3 regions of the Paenibacillus sp. MER 99-2 genome follow, and region 3 is predicted to be linked to each of the others. Evidence: a T-box and tRNA genes for the amino acid it is inferred to sense, from the RefSeq annotation. Region 3 holds a T-box; the other regions hold tRNA genes.
The links. The T-box of region 3 lies ahead of argS (arginine--tRNA ligase). A T-box ahead of a tRNA ligase gene usually reads a tRNA of that ligase, here a tRNA-Arg.
Positions count from the first base shown of each region.

Region 1: it encodes a tRNA-Arg, which carries the amino acid that the T-box ahead of argS (arginine--tRNA ligase) is inferred to sense. The anticodon was not compared.
Region 2: it encodes a tRNA-Arg, which carries the amino acid that the T-box ahead of argS (arginine--tRNA ligase) is inferred to sense. The anticodon was not compared.

Region 1 covers NZ_JAMAUZ010000010.1:43,041-46,322, reverse strand. Annotated here, with positions in the region: gene M3636_RS25845 (sugar-binding transcriptional regulator) at 1-937, opposite strand, end outside; tRNA gene M3636_RS25840 (tRNA-Arg) at 1,420-1,494, shown strand; gene clpP (ATP-dependent Clp endopeptidase proteolytic subunit ClpP) at 1,674-2,270, shown strand; gene M3636_RS25830 (stalk domain-containing protein) at 2,471-3,282, opposite strand, start outside.
Region 2 covers NZ_JAMAUZ010000007.1:191,429-194,710, forward strand. Annotated here, with positions in the region: gene M3636_RS23430 (hypothetical protein) at 49-348, shown strand; gene M3636_RS23435 (hypothetical protein) at 373-729, shown strand; gene M3636_RS23440 (magnetosome magnetite crystal formation protein family) at 808-1,101, opposite strand; tRNA gene M3636_RS23445 (tRNA-Arg) at 1,413-1,486, shown strand; gene M3636_RS23450 (class I SAM-dependent methyltransferase) at 1,812-2,585, shown strand; gene M3636_RS23460 (S8 family serine peptidase) at 2,987-3,282, shown strand, end outside.
Region 3 covers NZ_JAMAUZ010000008.1:145,236-148,517, reverse strand. Annotated here, with positions in the region: gene argS (arginine--tRNA ligase) at 1-1,411, opposite strand, end outside; T-box leader at 1,479-1,763, opposite strand; gene M3636_RS24405 (four-helix bundle copper-binding protein) at 1,830-2,168, opposite strand; gene M3636_RS24400 (CobW family GTP-binding protein) at 2,236-3,282, opposite strand, start outside.

The DNA of each region.
Region 1 (3,282 bases), on a different contig from region 3:
CAGCCGCTTTGCTTTTGCCACCCGCAATTCCGATCACTACATCGGTTCGTTCAATATCTTGAAGTCGCATACCGAGTGTAAGCATGGTGTGAACCACGTTACCCTGATCATTAAAATAATAACCGAATGATTCCGATACGGCTCCTTGCTCCTGAAGCTCTTCCACAATCTCTGTAGCAAGTTTGCGTCGCCGTGCCATCTCCACGGCATCACCGATTCCGTGAATAACGATGCGCGATTGTCTAATCAGCTGTAGAATCTCCTGGACACCCGGATCTTGAACAAGGGATTCATAGGCATGGTCACTAAGCAAATCCGGTACATGCAGGAGTTTGTATTGTGCTCCTACCCGTTTTGCCATCGTGGATGCGATCGTATTGGCCTGAATTTCGAGACTTTCTCCTAGTCCACCGCGTGCAGGGACGAACCAGACACCTTTGAGTGGTGTTGGCGGATTAAGCTGCTCTGCAACTTCAGCCGTTGTTGAACCGCCTGTTACGGCAACAACGTCGTTATCATTCATAATATTGCCGAGAGCCTTCGCTCCGGCCTTGCCCAGTTCCCGTTTGGCAAATGGAGATACGTCCGAATCGCCAGGAACAACGACTACCTTTTGCAGACCGTAGGCTTGCTTGATGCGCTCTTCCAGTTCGGACAATCCGAACAGCTCTTTGGCGACAGGTTCTAACTGCTGCAGCAAATCATGACCTGCCTCGCTGATCTTCATTCCTGTACTGTCAATTTCAATAAGTCCCTGAGCCTTTAATAGATCGGTCTCAGCCCTCAGAACCCGCTCGGTCATCTGCATGGAATTAGCTAACGTTCTTCGTCCAATCACATCCGATAACATGATCTGGTGTAGAATCGTATACCTCTTCTTCAAGACATCCATGAGATCAGGCAGAAGCTGCTTTTGCACTTCTAAAATCTTTCGCATGCTTTCCACTCCCGCAAGCTTCTCGTTCCAAGCTCTCTTTCATGGCCTCAAAATGTCCCGGGTTAACTTTTTAAGTCCCACGTCTATTCTACCTAAAACTGACGCGACATGCAAGTGTTTCAAACGCCCCATTTCATAACGTTTCTCTGAGCTTGTACGCGCTTATTTTCACAATCTTGAGCTTCTAGTAAGTGTTGAATCTGTTTCACGCTATATATAGAAGAAAGTCTACATTCTCATCTACATATGGCTTCATTTCTACCTTGCTCAACATGTGCAAAACCTCTTATAGCATGTACTTAAATACATTCTTTATCCACTTATCTTCATCATGATCATTTTCGTTGTATTCCAAACTACGAGGCTGATCATTTGCTTGCATTTCGAACACGCTTAAGATATAATCATTAATGCTGTCACATATTTGAAGCTCATTTATGTGCAAGCATCTGCGCTACGAAAGAGTAGCCAACAATTCATGTGCGCCCGTGGTCCAATGGATATGACGTAGGCCTCCGAAGCCTGAGATCCAAGTTCGATTCTTGGCGGGCGCGCCATTCTTATTTCGTAGTACATAACCCTTTTAACCAATGAAACCGGAAAGGTTTCTTTTTTTTCAAAGTTAGTTTGACTTTCTTTGACTTTTTGTTTGGAATTGTTTATGATGTGGGTAATACGGTAACAGTTTAAATATAAACACCAATTTAACATTTACATTTCCGAGGAGGTTTTTCACGTGAGTTATATTCCAATGGTCGTTGAACAGAGCAACCGCGGTGAGCGGGCCTATGACATCTATTCCAGATTGCTGAAGGATCGTATCATCTTCCTTGGCAGTGACGTGAATGACGTTGTGGCGAATGCCATTATGGCACAGATGTTATTCTTGGCTGCAGAAGATCCAGAGAAAGACATTCACTTATACATCAACAGCCCAGGCGGATCCATCACAGCCGGTATGGCCATTTACGATACAATGCAATTCATCAAACCAGATGTATCTACAATTTGCGTAGGTATGGCAGCTTCCATGGGTGCATTCTTGCTTAATGCGGGTGCCAAAGGTAAACGTTTTGCATTGCCTAACAGTGAGATCATGATTCACCAACCACTTGGTGGAGCGCAAGGTCAAGCTACAGATATCGAAATCCGTGCTCGTCGCATTCTGAAAATGCGTGACACATTGAACCGCATCATCTCCGAGCGTTCCGGTCAACCCCTGGAGCGTATCGAGAAAGATACAGATCGTGACTACTTCATGAGTGCTGCTGAAGCTGCCGATTACGGTATCATTGATAAAGTTATCGAAAGAGTAGGTTCAGAAGGCGTATAATCGCAGAACTCACCTATAGAGTCATAATTTGAAGCCTTCTTGGCTGCTAACTATGAACTAGTAAAATCCCACCATTCTACGAATGGTGGGATTTTTTTGTCATTTTATGATGATGGCAACTGCAATTGCGCGTCGTTAAACTGCCGTTCTATACGTGATAAATCCTGATATTTATTAAACATATGATAACGTTTCTGCTCTTACTTTTCAGTCGCTACTCCACTGAATGGCGTTGCACCTTTAGGAAGCACTTCTTTGTACGTGAATGGGAACTCCGGGAACCCTTCAGCATATGCAGTGTACTCATACAGTTGGAAGAACACGACAATGCCCGTTGGCGTAACGTAGAAGTCCTGGTCTTTGTTCAAGCCAGTGTATCCATCCAGATAACCGCCACGTGCTTTAAGCTGAGTTCCTACTTTTTTGCCAAGCGTGTCACGCATCGCTGTATTGTTTTGAAGCACGTCATTCAGCGACAGTTCCTTGCCCGTTTCTAGATCAAACGTGTGTCCTGAACGGGTCGTCATGCCATGAGCTCCTGCATAATCCTCATAGCGCTGTGTAATGAGTCCCAGCACGCCATTTTCGTTATATGTCACAACATATGTGCTCTCAAAAGCGTACGGGCGATTCGCAGTGGCAGCTCCATATTCACCAGCCTGCTTCTTGAAGTCTGTTACAAACGCATCAGCCTCATCCTTCAGCACCTTGTTGATTGCCGCTTGAGCTTTATCATTCGCCAGTCCGCTCACCTGCGGATATTGGATATCCACTTCAGCATTTTTGACAGTCGCTTTCACCGTAGTTGCTTTTACCGTTACATTATTCTGCTTCACTTTGCTAAGTGTTAACGTCTTCGCTTGCCCATTCCAGCTTCCCTGAACACCCAGATAATCTCTCATCGCAGAGAAAGGAATGTATAATCGCCCTTGAATCAGCTTCGCCTCAACACCCGGATAATAGTTGTTCACTCTAAGCATTGGCGATCCATCAGCTAGACTAATTCTCATCT
Region 2 (3,282 bases), on a different contig from region 3:
ACCTCTAGGGATAACAGCCTCAAGCATGCTGTGAAGGAGAGAATTGTGATGGAAGGTACCACCTATTATGTATCCGTGGTTGGGCGTTCCGTGCTGCCTGATCAGCACACTTCAACCTATGAGTGGGTCATTCAGGCGACACTTCAGGAGGCTGAGCATTTAAGAGGGCTTCTTCAACTGATGCAGGAAAAAGAAGAAGAGGCCTTTCCGGGAATGGTGTTCCCTTGGCCTGATACTCCTGAGGAGTCTGTGAATCGTGCCTACGAAGAAGCATTACAGCGAGTGTATCGGGAAATTTATGAGTTAGGAACACCGGAAACCCGTTCTGTCATTGAACAAAGTACATGAATGAACAAAGGAGCGCGATAAGGAATGTATGCAATTCAGGATGCTAAAATACGTAGATTAACCGAAGTAGATGGATTGGCTTGTGCTGAAGTGGAGGTGCAACCTGGAAACGCAGGAGATCCTTCTTTACTTGTATATGTAGCTGCAACTGCTCCAACGAATACATTGGAAATTGTACGAGTTGTCCGTAACCACTCAGATGCTGTTCTGGATTGGTACAATAATAATATGCATACTGCCTTTGAAGATGCTACTGAAACGGCATTTGAAAACAGTGAAGGGACGACTGCGTTAGAAGACAAAGCCAAATTTCAAAGTGAGTTGTTTGCATTTGGCTTGCTCGGTCCCACGTTACAAAGGTATTTAGTTGGTCAAGCTTAATCTGGATGGAATACAGCAAAAAACCCGCTGAGTTTAGCGGGTTTTCGTGTTATCTACGAGCCATATGGCATAGGTAGTTCAGGCATATTCACGCAGTACTTGAATTCCCTTGAACACATTGTACACAAAGCTCAGGCCGTAAATAATAAAGAACAGAATGACAAATCCAAAAGCCGAAGCGACGCTCTGGGCAGTCACGAAAAAGTAAATCAAAGGAATTGCCGCGATGAAGGGGAATATGTGTGAAAATAAAGCTCGCTTGGCGTGCCCCTCAATATAACGATCCCGTGCAACAATCCACACAATGATTGGGAACAGGAAAGGGGCAAAGAAGATGCTAAAGTAGGATAATGCGGATAGTAACTGTCTCATATCGGATCTCTCCTTTATTCGTTTCATTCATAAGTATGTATGCAAAAGATTACCCATTAGGTCAGGTCACAAACCGATCTTACGGTTATTTGATTAGATGGGGGGCTTGATATCCATAGTGCCCGCTTTTTGCCATCATATTCGCTAGTTTAATTGCACATGTGTTATTTGTTGTGAAGACAAAGTGTAGTGTGTTAAACGAGTTGTTTGAAGCATTAATGATGAAAATTATTAATTTTTTCATAAAAGTATTGAAAAATATTGAAATGAGCGTATAATAGAGATCACGCGGTATTTTTTAATACATATTTGTCTCAGTAGCTCAGCAGGATAGAGCAACGGCCTTCTAAGCCGTCGGTCGGGGGTTCGAATCCCTCCTGGGACGTAAGAAAAAGACTTCCTTCGGGAAGTTTTTTTGCGTTCAAGGGATGAGAACCCCAATGGTTCGTCGGAGCATGAGCTTCGTTAGGATTACTTCGCAGTCTCGACTAAAAGGAGAGTATCCCTCCTGGGACGTAAGAAAAAAGACTTCCTTCGGGAAGTTTTTTTGCGTCCTGGGGATTAGAACCCCGACGGTTCGTCGGAGCATAGGCTTCGTTAGGATTTTGTTATAGTTATTACCTATCATATATATAATATTTATATATTTTATTAATAAGATGTTTTGTGCCACAATACATGTATCAACGATGAAAGCGTAGGTGGTACAGATGCAGTCATTGAATCAATGGAAGGCAGATGAATACGACAATAAACTGGCTTTTGTTTCGGGGTACGGCAAAAATCTCATTTCGTGGCTACAGCCTAAGAAGGGGGAATATATATTAGACTTGGGCTGTGGAACAGGAGATCTAACACATGAGATATCTTTGTGCGAGGTTGAGATAGTTGGTATTGATGCGTCCTCAGATATGATTCGGCGTGCGCGTGATAAATATCCCCATCTGGAATTTAAGGCAGGGGACGGTCATTATTTTGAGACAAACCGGCTTTTTGATGCCATCTTCTCTAATGCCGCTCTACATTGGATGCGTGATCCCGAGCTTGTGGTCAGCAGCATATGGAATGCTTTGAAGCCGGGAGGTCGTTTTGTGGCTGAGTTTGGCGGGAAAGGTAACGTTGACATTATTGTTCATGCACTGGAAGAAGTGATAGAGCGTAGCACAGGTATGGATGCATCAGCTAGAAATCCGTGGTATTTTCCAACGATCGGAGAATATAGCTCTCTTTTGGAGAAGCAGGGATTTATGGTGCGACAGGCCTATCATTATGACCGACCTACTAAGCTATCCGATGGAGATCGGGGAATCGAGGGGTGGTTGTCCCAATTTGGCGGAGATTATTTTCAAGGGCTAGATACAAAGCAGATCCAAGAGATATGTCTCGAAACAAGCAAACGCGTTGTGCCGCAGCTCTGGAAAGAAGATGCGATCTATGCTGATTATAAACGTTTACGGGTGGAAGCGGTGAAACCTGTTATTTAGATAACAAAGGCAATTAAGTTGTTATGTGAATTAAAATGGATTAGGGATAATCTCAGCAAGTCTAACCTTTGTGTGGATTGTGCATTACAATGACCAGGGATCAGAATCCTCTTTCATAGAGGTTTTTGATCCTTTATTTGGTTGGTCCTACTCGGCATGGAATGATATCGACAAAAAATGCAATTTTAATGTTTTTTAGGTACATAAGAACCATATAAGTAATTTCTATATCATTTTTGTTATTATTTAGAAGGAAAATGTGGTATTTTGGTAGAATAATTTACCAAGGGTCAATCCTCTTGCAGATTGGAAGGTGAAATTGTCGCAGGTATTGCAGTGCTTGTTAGCGCAGGAACCCATCATTTGGTGAGGTATTCACATTATAAAGGAGGGGCATAGCCTTGAGTAAACGATTGATATCCATGTTATTAAGTGTTCTTATGATGTTTTCTATTATTCTACCAGCGGCTGGAGCCGCTCCCGCAGATTCAGTTGTTCTGCTTGAGAATATGCCAAGCAAGGCCGAAGCGAAACAGTGGAGGGATATTCTTGCAGGGCGAGAGGCTAGGCTTGCAGCAGATCCATTTTTGGATGAAAGCTTGGAAGGTCTAGGCGGAGAGAATACACGAGTCATCGTTGAGCTTTCCGATAAACCCGTCGCTGTAGCGCAAGGTGAATCAACCCTCGAAGGAAAATC
Region 3 (3,282 bases):
CCTTTTCAAGGCCTTTCTCCGTTTCGGCAACTTCTCTAGCCTTAGCCAGCACACTGTTAATCCGAGCATACGCATACTGCACATAGGGACCCGTCTCCCCTTCAAAGCTCACCGCATCTTCCAACGAAAAATCGATATCATTCAGACGATTGTTGCTCAGATCTCCAAATACAATTGCCCCTACACCTACTGCCTCCGCAACCTCCTGCGGATTAGGCAGATTAGGGTTCTTCTCCTGAATAATCTGCATTGCACGGGAGACCGCTTCGTCCAATACTTCTTGTAAAAAGACGACCTTACCACGGCGAGTAGACATTTTCCTTCCTTCGAAACGCATCAGACCAAACGGAATATGCTCACAATTCGCAGACCAGTCATGACCCATCCGGGATAACACTGCAAAAACCTGATTGAAGTGCAGCTTCTGCTCACCTCCAACCACATATAACATCTTGTCTGTCTTCATGATATCATGCCGATATATCGCTGTAGCTAAATCCCTGGTTGGATAGATCGTTGTTCCGTCCTTTTTGATGATTAAGCAAGGGGGCATATTCTCTTCTTCCAGGCGCACCACAAGTGCCCCATCACTCTCTTCCAGCAATCCTTTCGCCCGGAGTTCATCTACGACTGCACCCATCTTATCATTGTAAAAGCTCTCACCTAGCGTATAATCAAACTTCACGTTTAAACGCTCATACATCCGATCGAATTCCTTCATGCTTACTTCAACGAAAAAAGCCCATAACCGCTTAGCTTCTTCATCCCCCTGCTCTAGCTTGCGAAACCAATCTCTTGCCTCTGTCTCCAAAGACGGATCATGCTCAGCTTCATCGTGAAAGCGGACATACAGTTCAAGCGAAGTGCGGATCGGTTCTGCCTGTAATGCTGCATCGTTCCCCCACCGCTTGTATGCTGCAATCTGTTTGCCAAATTGGGTGCCCCAATCTCCCAAATGGTTCACACTCACCGCGGTATAACCCGCTTCATTATACAAACGATATAACGCGGCACCAATGACGGTTGAACGCAAATGTCCGACGCCGAACGGTTTGGCAATATTGGGGGAGGACATATCAATCACAACACGAGCACCAATACCTTCTTCGAGTTTGCCAAATCCAGGCTGTCCCAGCTCCTGCAGCAGCTGTGTTGCCAGCTGCTCACGTTTAAATCGGATGTTAACATATGGCCCTGCTGGAGCAGCCTCTAGAATATCCGATTGCAATGCACTCGCAATCTCCGTTGCGATCGCTACGGGAGCCTTTTTCAACGACTTAGCTAACACAAAACACGGAAACGCAATATCGCCCATCTCCTGTTGTGGCGGTACCTCCAGTAGGTTCAATACTTCTGATTCTTCAAGCCCGGTTAAGGGGGCAATATGTGCAGCAGCCTGCTTTTTCAACATCTAAAACACTCCTTGATTTATTAATAAATACGTAATTAGAAAATAAAAAAAGCCCTCGTCTCCTGTAAAAAGAGACGAGAGCTGTTATTTACAGTCCCCGCGGTACCACTCTAAGTGAACAGTGTCTAGGTACACGAATAATTCGTCCTATTACTGTTCCGCTCGGTGCGATTAACGGCCGCATGCCGGATTACCCTCACACTGATGAGTTACAATACTGCAGACATGTAAACATCACTTCGGACAACCATCTCACAGGTGCGTTTCACACAGATCATTTCATACCGGCTTCCACCCGCTCCGGCTCGCTGTCATGTATGGGTCTGGTTACTCTCCTGATCACAGATATTGGTAAGTTTCAATTCATTGCCATCATTATACAGACTGAGTTCTACTTTGGCAAATGGCTTATGAATGATTATGCCACGACTAACGCCATCATGCGGCACGACTCTGCACATTTACGGCAAGCTTCCGCACAGGCTTGGCAATGATCATGTCTATGCTTCTCACATTCCGCCGCGCAGGCTTCACATGCTTTTATACATAAGTCACAAATTTCGGCGATAAAATCACTTCCACGTGTCATCGCTTGTGCAGCAAAACCACAGATCTCTGCACATTCCCGACTCAAACGAATGCAATCACGCAGCATGGCTAAATCATATTCTTTCAAACTTGATATGTAACATACGTTGCAAGCATTCATGGACTCCAGGCAAGCATCAATACATTGTTGAATTTGTTGTTGTGTCATTTAAAGTTACCTCCCAGGCAAAGTTTCCTATGCATCTTAATACCCAGCCGGGAGGTCCCTTGAATCATTACACTGTTTTTACCGCTTCTAGTGCGAGTAACTGGTTTCGGATAACCGTTTGATCAAAATGCTCACCGATGAACACCGCAACATTAGGTACATCGCCCTGAGGGGTGATTTTCATGTAGTCTGACTCACGATAAGCGTACTGGAACCAAAACCGGCTGGCTGTATCGCTAAAAGTCAAAATTCCCTTTGCACGATACACATCCCGGGGCAATTGTGACACAAACGATTCAAATGCCTCACTATTCACCGGGGCACTGAAATAATGGGTATACACCATCACATGTTCATGCGACGCGTGCGGATGAGGCTGATGATTACCGTCATGGTTGTGCTGGTTTTTATGATCATGGGAATGGTCACCGTGAGAGCCTTCGAAATGCTCATGGACGTGACGGTGTCCTACCGGATTATCCAGCGATGACTCATGCTGTCCATGGGTACATCCATGAGCTGCACAAGCTTCCGTATGAATATGGTGTTCTTCACTGTGGTGCTGCTCTGATTTATTAGGCGATGCCTTGCCGTGGACAGCAGATCCGCTGCGAAGAAGCATATCTAGGTCAACCTCACATTTAACTGTAGGCATGACCGGGGCATAGGCATTCCATTTTGCGAGTAATTTCTTCAAGCTGTCTAGTTCTTGTTCGTTCACACGATCTATTTTGTTCAATAACAATACGGAAGCGCAGCGAATCTGCTCCTGCATCAGCTTGTATGTCTGACCCTTCTGTTCCAGATACAATCCAGACAAATGCGCAGCATCTACTACGGTAATCAAACTCTTCAGCTCTATACGCATGTATAGTGACGTTTCTGTCACCGCATCGAGAATTTCCATCGGATTGGCTGCTCCCGTTGCCTCGATAATGATAACATCAGGAGATTCCGTCTGCACAAGTTCAGCAAGCTGTAGTCCTAAGTCTCCGCGCACCGTGCAACATATACATCCACCTAGCATTTCGGTCATTGGAACCGAGGAATCTACAACTTGTCCATCTAAATTCACTTCACCTAACTCATTCATGACAACAGCAGGGCGTAATCC